Regions from separate parts of the Priestia sp. FSL P4-0332 genome, predicted to be linked through region 2. Evidence: predicted binding sites of a transcription regulator. Region 2 holds the regulator's gene; the other holds the start of a gene.
The links. The regulator LexA, encoded in region 2, represses DNA repair genes until DNA is damaged. The targets are predictions, from matches to a motif close to CGAACATATGTTCG.
Positions count from the first base shown of each region.

Region 1 (4,815 bases), 950 kb from region 2:
GTTGACAAAAGCAGCTAACTGGGAAGAAGCCATTGAGATTTACAATGAAACTGACTACGGTTTGACGGGAGCTTTTTTCTCTGAAAACGAAGAGAGAATTCAAAGGGCGTTAGCTACTATGCACTGTGGTAACTTATATATTAACAAAAAATGTACAGGAGCATTAGTTGGCGTTCATCCTTTTGGAGGTTTTAATATGTCCGGAACGGACTCGAAAGCCGGAGGGTATGATTATCTTCTATTATTTACACAAGGGAAGATGACAGCGAGAAAACAGAAATAAGTTCAGTCTAAAGGAAATCAAAAAATTCGACACGAAGCTAAAGATGCTTGTGTCGAATTTTTTGATTAGTTTAATCCATATTCTTTGATTTTGTTATAAAGGGTGCCGCGTGAAATGCCAAGCAGATCTGCTGCTGCACTTTTGTTTCCATAGGTTTTTTGAAGAGTCTCTTCTATTAGCCTAGCTTCTTGAAGAGAATCTTCCTCTTTTTGAACTTCTGTGAAAGAACTTGCATCCTTCAGGTTGTCAGGAAGGTGCGTAAGGGTAATCAATGACTGATCACTTAGAAAAATCATTCGTTCAATCGTATTTCTCAGCTCGCGAATATTGCCTGGCCAGTCGTATTGCATAAAGGCTTCGAGAACTTCAGAGCTGATGAAAGGAGCCTTCTTTTTATACTTTTTACTAAATTCCTGTACAAATTGCTGAGTCAATGCTTCGATGTCTTCTTTATGGTCTCGAAGCGGCGGAATAATAATGTTGATGACGGTCAGCAAATAGTAAAGATTTTCATGGAATTCACCGGCTTTTAGCAACTCTTCCAAAGGCGTCGTGGTAGAGGCTACAATTCGGGTTTGGACTTGAATTTCTTCCGTGCCTCCAACGTGATAAAAGGATCGTTCTTCCAAGTAACGGAGAAACTTCACTTGAATTTCAAGAGGCATTTTATCAATTTCTTCAATAAATAACGTCCCGTTATGAGCCTGCTCCAGTTTTCCCGCAATGGTCGTTGGATCTTCTGAAAAGACATCTTTTTGATGACCAAAGAGCTCAATTTCCAGGAGTCCCGATGGAATAGTGGCGCAATTTAAAGATAAAAAAGGTTCTTTATGTTTGGATCCCCCGTAGTGGATGGCCTGAGCCAGCATTTCTTTCCCAGAACCAGGTTCTCCTGTTAATAAAATAGGCATATCTGTAGATGCCACTTTTTTGGCAATGTCAACGGCTTGCTTAATTTCAGGACTGATACCCGCGAAAGAAGAAAATGGATTATCTTTCGGAATGAGAAGAGACACATCAATTTCTTCATTTAACCTTACAATATTGGTAATGTCATGTTCAGTTGCGACTCCACCTATGACTCGATTGTTTCTTATAATAGGAGATGCATTGATGAGCACGTGAGTTTGTTCATTAGGACGATGATACGTTCCGCGAACAGGGCGCCCTTCATTTAGAATCGTATGTAGAATGATGGATTCATCTTTGAAATGCTCTCCGATTTTTCTACCAATAATATCATCTCTCTGAATCTTATACGTATGTTCCGCAGCAGTATTCCACAAGATTACATTTCCTTCATTATCGACCGCTGTCACTGCATCATTAATGGTTTCTGCCAATGTATCAAAATAGGAAGCTAATATCTCATTTTGGCTATGCAAATGTGTAATCCACTGTGAAGGTGTTACAAGTCCTATTGTGGTTTCTTGGTTTTCTGCTTGAATGAGGACTGGTCTGTTCCAGTTTATGTTGGCTTGTAAATTGGCTAACGTAGAAGTAGAAGATGAAGGCCAATTTGTATCCGCTATTACTTTCTTTATGGAAGATGCCCTGTCATGACCTGTTAAAAGGTATCGTTCATCTTTGTGTATTACATAAAAGGTATTTGCTGTGACTACAACGAAGTCATAGTTTGAAAGTTCAGATTTCACTTTAGCTAAAGAAGTTGATTCTTCAACTGTTGTAAAGGAGTTATTTATAAGAACTTGATCAACGCTTGCCATACTAAACCCCTCTCAGTACATATTTTTTATACTGTATCATAATTTAGAAATTGGCGCAAAAGCCTATCTTTTTCAAACAATAACGCAGCTTACTTTCTTTTGTTGCTTTCATCTAAAGAGTTGTATTCCCTTCGAAAAGGGTAGTATAAGAATTTAGTGGGTAATAAAGTAACAGGGTAAAAAATAAAAACAAACAAACACTATATAAGATTAATACTCATTAGTTTCATTTATGATTATAAAGTGATAAAATACGAATATCAGTTCGTGTTTTCGGTTTTTACATATCGTAATAAAAATAGATAAAACAAGAAAATAGAAACGGAGGCCTTCATTTGAAAGATCAGTTTGAATTAGTATCCCCATATCAACCGCAAGGTGATCAGCCAAAGGCAATTGAAAAGATTGTGAAAGGAATTAAAGAAGGTAAGCAGCATCAAGTTTTGTTAGGTGCTACAGGAACGGGAAAAACCTTCACCATGTCTAATGTTATTAAGGAAATAAATAAGCCGACACTAATTATGGCTCATAACAAAACGCTTGCTGGTCAATTGTACAGTGAGTTTAAAGAGTTTTTTCCTAATAATGCAGTCGAATACTTTGTCAGTTACTACGATTACTATCAGCCTGAAGCCTATGTACCTCAAACAGATACATTTATTGAAAAAGATGCGAGCATTAATGATGAAATTGATAAACTTCGTCACTCGGCAACTTCTTCTCTTTTTGAACGAAAAGATGTCATTATTATTGCCAGCGTATCCTGTATTTATGGCTTAGGGTCTCCGGAAGAATACAAAGAAATGGTCGTATCTCTTCGAGTAGGAATGGAAAAAGAGCGCAATCAGCTGCTTCGTACGCTAGTAGATGTACAGTACGAAAGAAATGATATTGACTTTAAGCGCGGAACGTTTCGCGTTCGCGGTGATGTTGTGGAGATTTTCCCTGTGTCTCGAGATGAACACTGTATTCGCGTCGAGTTTTTCGGCGATGAAATTGACCGTATCCGAGAAGTTGACGCTCTAACAGGAGAAATCATTGGTGATCGTGAACATGTAGCTATCTTCCCGGCATCTCACTTTGTCACGAGAGAAGAAAAAATGCGTGTTGCCATTCAAAATATTGAAAAAGAACTAGAAGAACAGCTAGAGAAGCTAAAAGAAGCAGGCAAGCTTTTAGAAGCGCAGCGCTTGGAGCAGCGCACGCGCTACGACCTAGAAATGATGAGAGAAATGGGCTTTTGTTCGGGAATCGAGAACTACTCTCGTCATTTAACGCTTCGTCCCGCTGGTTCTACACCTTATACACTGCTGGACTTCTTCCCGGAAGATTTCCTTCTTGTTGTGGATGAATCACACGTTACGATTCCTCAAGTTAGAGGAATGTACAATGGAGACCAAGCGCGTAAACAAGTGTTAGTGGAGCATGGTTTCCGCTTGCCGTCCGCATTAGATAACCGCCCGCTTAAATTTGATGAATTTGAACAGCATATTAACCAAATTGTTCATGTTTCCGCAACACCAGGTCCTTATGAACTTGAGAAGGCACCTGATGTGATTGAACAAATTATCCGTCCAACGGGATTATTGGATCCAAATATTGAAGTTCGACCAATTGAAGGGCAGATTGATGATTTAATTGGAGAAATTCATGACCGGATTAAGCGAAATGAACGAGTACTCGTTACGACGTTAACAAAGAAAATGTCTGAGGATTTAACGAACTACTTAAAAGAAATCGGCATTAAAGTTCAATATCTTCACTCTGAAGTGAAGACGCTCGAGCGTATTGAAATTATCCGAGAGCTGCGGCTTGGAAAGTACGATGTGCTTGTAGGAATTAACTTACTTCGTGAAGGTTTAGATATTCCGGAAGTTTCGTTAGTAACCATATTAGACGCGGATAAAGAAGGATTCTTGCGTTCAGAACGATCGCTTATTCAAACCATCGGACGTGCTGCGCGAAATGCTAATGGACATGTCATTATGTATGCAGATCGCATCACAAACTCCATGGACATTGCTATCAATGAGACCAAGCGTCGTAGAAGTATTCAAGAAGCTTACAATGAAGAGCATGGTATTACACCAACAACGATTCAAAAAGAAGTTCGAGGCTCAATTCGTGCAACAGTAGTAGCAGAAGATACAGAAACGTATGAAGAAGCACCGGCATTTGATAAGCTCAACAAAAAAGAAAAAGCAAAGCTCGTAGAAGAAATGGAACAAGAAATGAAAGAAGCAGCCAAAGCGCTTAACTTTGAACGCGCAGCTGAGCTTCGTGACTTGATTCTAGAATTAAAAGCGGAAGGGTGACAAAACATGGCGATGGAAAAAATCGTGGTAAAAGGTGCACGAGCCCACAATTTGAAAAATATCGATATTGAAATCCCACGAGACAAATTAGTGGTGTTAACAGGGTTATCAGGTTCTGGTAAATCTTCTTTGGCTTTCGATACAATCTATGCAGAAGGACAAAGACGTTATGTCGAGTCGCTTTCGGCATATGCAAGACAGTTTTTAGGTCAAATGGATAAGCCAGATGTAGATTCGATCGAAGGATTGTCCCCTGCTATTTCAATCGATCAAAAAACAACGAGCCGAAACCCTCGTTCAACCGTCGGAACTGTGACGGAAATCTATGACTATTTACGCCTTTTGTTTGCTCGTGTAGGAAAGCCGATTTGTCCTAATCATGGAATTGAAATTACATCTCAAACGATTGAGCAAATGGTAGATAGAATTTTAGAATACCCTGAACGCACAAAACTTCAAGTACTGGCACCTGTGGTATCTGGACGAAAAG
Region 1 is NZ_JBBOUA010000001.1:4,919,943-4,924,757, reverse strand. Features, by position in the region: gene pruA (L-glutamate gamma-semialdehyde dehydrogenase) at 1-283, shown strand, start outside; gene MKY06_RS25870 (sigma-54 interaction domain-containing protein) at 349-2,010, opposite strand; gene uvrB (excinuclease ABC subunit UvrB) at 2,346-4,325, shown strand; gene uvrA (excinuclease ABC subunit UvrA) at 4,332-4,815, shown strand, end outside.
Region 1: uvrB (excinuclease ABC subunit UvrB) is a predicted target of LexA. The motif match lies at 2,265-2,278, and genes of this name have one in related genera.

Region 2 (4,815 bases):
TCCAAGACATCATTCCTCGTACAAAACGATTGCGTTCAGTCATTTTTTTGAATACATCCGCTACTTTTCGGTCGATAATACGAAAATCTCCCGTGTCTTTAGGGATTTCGATATCGGACATATAATTTAAAAAGCTGTTTACATCCATACGTATGCGAACAGCTTTTATGTTTTAAACCGATCTTTTAATAAATTCCATAGGGAACTCACTCCGAGACTAATGCTGATCAGAATTCCTGATAGAGCTACTATTAAAGCGATATATTCAAAGATAGAAAACTGCTTCATACTATCCCAATGGATGTTTCCCTTTAGTTTGCTAATAACTAAATTCATTCCGTAAATACCGGAAAGAACCGTGTAAATCGTTAAAATTAATAATAAGTAATTGTGACGCTTGGCTGCGATTTTCTCTTGATTTTGGTACAAAGTACCAAGGGTTTCTTTGACTTCTTGATAAAGAGAATTGATATGAAAGATTTTTTTAAAGAGCTCAGAAAACTCTTGACCTTCTGTACGAGAGCTAATTTCTAAAAACAAATATTTACCTGAAAACACGGTAATAGAGCGGATTAGTCGTTCAATGCCCTCTGAATTTTTATGAAACGTGAGCTGAGAATATTCATAAGATAGTTTTAGCAACACGATTTTATAGAAAAAATGTAAAAATAAATTATAGTAATGCTGGCCAAATAGATGATTCATCAAAAGCTGATCCGTTTTAGAGTCTGTCGATTTAGAAATACACGAAAACACATGGTCTGTTATGACGTAATAGGTTTCAGGAGCCCATCTGGAATACACGTGTTTAGTATTATACGTTTTAATATACTCATGATTGTGTGCAGAAATAAACGCTTTCCCGCCAGGCGTATAGCTATTTAGCTGTCCAGTACGAAATAAAGTTGTGGAATTAATCTCTTGCTCTTGATTTACCGTTACATAACTTAACACAAACATCCGTTCATCGATAAAATAAGGAAGGCTCCCAACGTGCTGTTCACGTGTGGCTTCTTTCTTGATGTGTTCGTTCAAAAATGGCGCGAGCTGTGAAAAAATATAATCTTGCACTTTGCTATAGCGATGATGTTCATAGGTAATGGTGGATCCATGCTCTTCAGCAAGCTTCGGTTCTAATACACGAAAATGATTCATGAACTCTAAAATATCATCATAGGTGTAATGATTATGGCTCATCTCAGTGCGAATGGTCATGACGCCAATTTCAAAAGGACATAAAAAAACATCCACAGACAGCACGTTGCTAGACACGGTGGTGGAGGAAGTGTGTAAAGTAATGGTATGGTCTATTTTTTTTGAAAATCTAAGCAACCCTTCTTTTTCGCACGAGTCAGGGAATAGAATGCATTCAATGTAAGGAAGAAAATATTGATCCAGGCTATCATGAGATACGTAATATTGTTCTCCGTAGTATTCTTTTTCTAAATGTTTGTTTTGAATGGAAAAAAACTCGAACAAATTTGCTTCCAGTGCATGAACAAGCTGCTCTTTATTTTTTCGGTCAAAGGAAAAAGGAAAAAGAAACATGTTCATTGCTTTGGTAGGTACAATGGTTTGAAATGGTTCTGTTTTCCTTGGTGTATTGGTCATAAACTACATCCTTTTTATAGTCGGTTGTATTTCCTTGTAAGAGTCGAGGAAATGCAGGTAGAAAGTAAAGGATAAAACAAGCTTTATAAAAACCGTTCTACCTGCCTGCGATGATTCAATGTATCATTTATAATATGCCAATTTTTTTAGAAAACAAACGTAAAAAAACCAACTAACATCATGATTAGTTGGTTTTACATACAGTGTCTGATTAGTGAATCGTGCGATATACACCAGTTACTTTTCCTAAAATCGTTACGTGGCGAAGAATAATAGGCGCCATCGTTGAATTTTCAGGCTGTAAACGAACGAAATTTTCTTCTTTAAAGAAGCGTTTTACCGTTGCTTCGTTGTCTTCGGTCATAGCGACCACAATATCTCCATTATTAGCTGTTTGCTGCTGACGTACGATTACCATATCGCCATCTAGAATACCTGCTTCAATCATACTTTCTCCCATAATTTCAAGCATAAATACATGATCATCTGGAGAAACGAATTTATCTGGAAGAGGGAAATATTCTTCCACATTTTCAACGGCTGTTATAGGAAGACCCGCTGTTACTTTACCAATAACAGGAACATTAATGACATTGCTTTTAGGGATGTTTACTTCGTCTAGTTGAAGAACTTCGATTGCTCTCGGTTTTGTTGGATCTCTGCGAATTAACCCTTTGCTTTCTAAACGAGCTAAATGCCCGTGTACAGTGGAGCTAGAGGCTAATCCTACCGCTTCCCCAATCTCGCGAACAGAAGGCGGATAACCTTTTAATTTTACTTCGTGCTTAATAAAATCTAGTATGTCTTGTTGACGTTTTGATAGCTTCATATTTTTCACCTCGATTTTAGCTATTCTTTAGGTGAATTATACCACGTGATGTGTCAATATACAAACATAAGTTCGAAGAATTCCATTGACAGAAACAAATGTTCTCACTAAAATAAGAACATATATTCTGATAGGGGGATCATAATATGCAACAATTCTTACATTCTATGAAACATTACGCTATTTTTTTTGCAGTTATCGCTGCACTTACATATGTATTGACGCTGGTTTTAGGAGCGGATAAAGTAGATTTAGACAAATATTCAACGGTTACTATTACAAAAGGAGATACGCTTTGGGACTTGTCCAACAAGTATCATAATCACCATCATTTGACCACCAATGAATTTGTCAAATGGGTTGAAGAAGTCAATGATTTAAACTCAGACACTGCCCAGTCTTTATCTCCTGGAGATAAATTATATATTCCTGTTTTAAAAAAAGAGTTACATAATCAAGTGGCAATTGAACAGTAGTGTGTAACGGCCGTTCCTGAATATTGTTAGAAGCCGAAAAGGTCGTGATAAAAGTGGATGCCATTATTTATTGCCGTGTCAGTACGGATAAAAAAACCCAAGAAACATCTTTACAGCGCCAGCAAGAAGAATTAAAAAAGCTTGCTGATCTTCACCATCTAAAGGTGAAAAAAGTCGTGATGGAAAAAGCAAGCGGATATGATGTAGACAGAGAGGGTATTTTGGATGTTCTTCATACAATGAAAGAAGAGAAAATATCTGTGCTGCTCATTCAAGACGAAACACGATTAGGCAGAGGAAACGCCCGAATTGCGCTGCTTCATGCTTTTCATAAAGAAAATGCTACAATCTATACGATTAGTCATCAAGGCCAGCTTCAGCTTTCAGAATCTGATTCAATGGTGTTAGATATTATTAGCTTAGTGGAAGAGCATCAGCGGAAATTACATAATGCTAAAATTAAAAGAGGAATGAAAAGAGCCGTAGAAAAAGGTTATCGTCCGCAGCAAAATTTAAAAAATCAAGGAGTTAACTCGGGAAGAGAAAAAAAAGAAGCGCCGATTGAAGAAATTGTCCGCCTTCGTCATAACGGCTTAACCTTTGCTGAAATTTCAGTTACGCTAAAAGGTTTTGGTTATAATATTTCAAAAGCGACGGTACATCGTCGCTATCAAGAGTACCAAGACAGTGCTCAATCTCTTGATAAAACGAAAGAGATTTAGTAAGATGACTACATGTTGCCGGAACGGTTCGGTAATTTTAATTATTGATTATAAGGAGATAGGTTTTATATGCTATCAAAAGATAAACTTGCTCGTATTAATGCTCTTTCAAAAAAGGCAAAGGCTGAAGGGCTGACAGAATCTGAAGCGAAAGAACAGCAAGAGCTACGTCAGGAATATTTAAAAGTTTTCCGACAATCTATGACAAATCACCTTCATACGATTAAAGTTGTGGACGAAGAAGGTAAAGATGTTACGCCTAAGAAGTTAAAAGAGAGTAAAAAGAAGCGTCTTCACTGAGACGTTCTAGTAAAACTAGAGGGAGAGTTCCCTCTAGTTTTTTGTATATTTTTAATAAGGCACACAAAAACTGTAAAAGTGGAAATTTTTTTGGTTCAAGTATTGTACAAATAAGCAAATCATTAGTATGATAACATATGTACATAGTTTTGAAAGGAATGAAGAGTATGACACAACGTATTGAAGATCTTTCGATTGCAACAATTCGTACTTTATCAATCGATGCGATTGAAAAAGCAAATTCAGGTCACCCAGGTATGCCAATGGGAGCTGCTCCAATGGCATATACATTGTGGACAAAATTTATGAACATCAATCCAAAGAATCCAAACTGGTTCAACCGTGACCGCTTTGTATTATCAGCAGGACACGGATCGGCACTATTATACAGCTTGCTTCATTTAGCTGGATATGACTTATCAATTGAAGACCTTAAAAACTTCCGTCAATGGGGAAGTAAAACACCAGGTCATCCAGAGTTCGGTCATACAGCAGGTGTTGATGCAACAACTGGCCCACTAGGACAAGGTATTGCAATGGCTGTTGGTAAAGCAATGGCAGAACGTCATTTAGCTGAAACATACAACAAAGAAGGTTTAGAAATTGTAGACCACTTTACGTATGGTATTTGTGGTGACGGAGACTTAATGGAAGGTGTATCTGCTGAAGCAGCTTCATTAGCGGCACACTTAAAATTAGGACGTTTAGTTGTTTTATACGATTCAAATGATATTTCTTTAGACGGAGATTTAGATCGCTCGTTCTCTGAGAACGTAGAAGATCGTTTCAAAGCTTACGGATGGCAAGTAATCCGCGTTGAAGACGGCAATGACTTGACAGCGATTGCAAACGCAATTGAAGAAGCAAAAGGCGATTT
Region 2 is NZ_JBBOUA010000001.1:3,965,159-3,969,973, reverse strand. Features, by position in the region: partial or broken gene MKY06_RS20900 (glycosyltransferase) at 1-133, opposite strand, end outside; gene MKY06_RS20895 (hypothetical protein) at 166-1,611, opposite strand; gene lexA (transcriptional repressor LexA) at 1,823-2,440, opposite strand; gene yneA (cell division suppressor protein YneA) at 2,587-2,916, shown strand; gene MKY06_RS20880 (YneB family resolvase-like protein) at 2,970-3,638, shown strand; gene MKY06_RS20875 (DUF896 domain-containing protein) at 3,708-3,938, shown strand; gene tkt (transketolase) at 4,106-4,815, shown strand, end outside.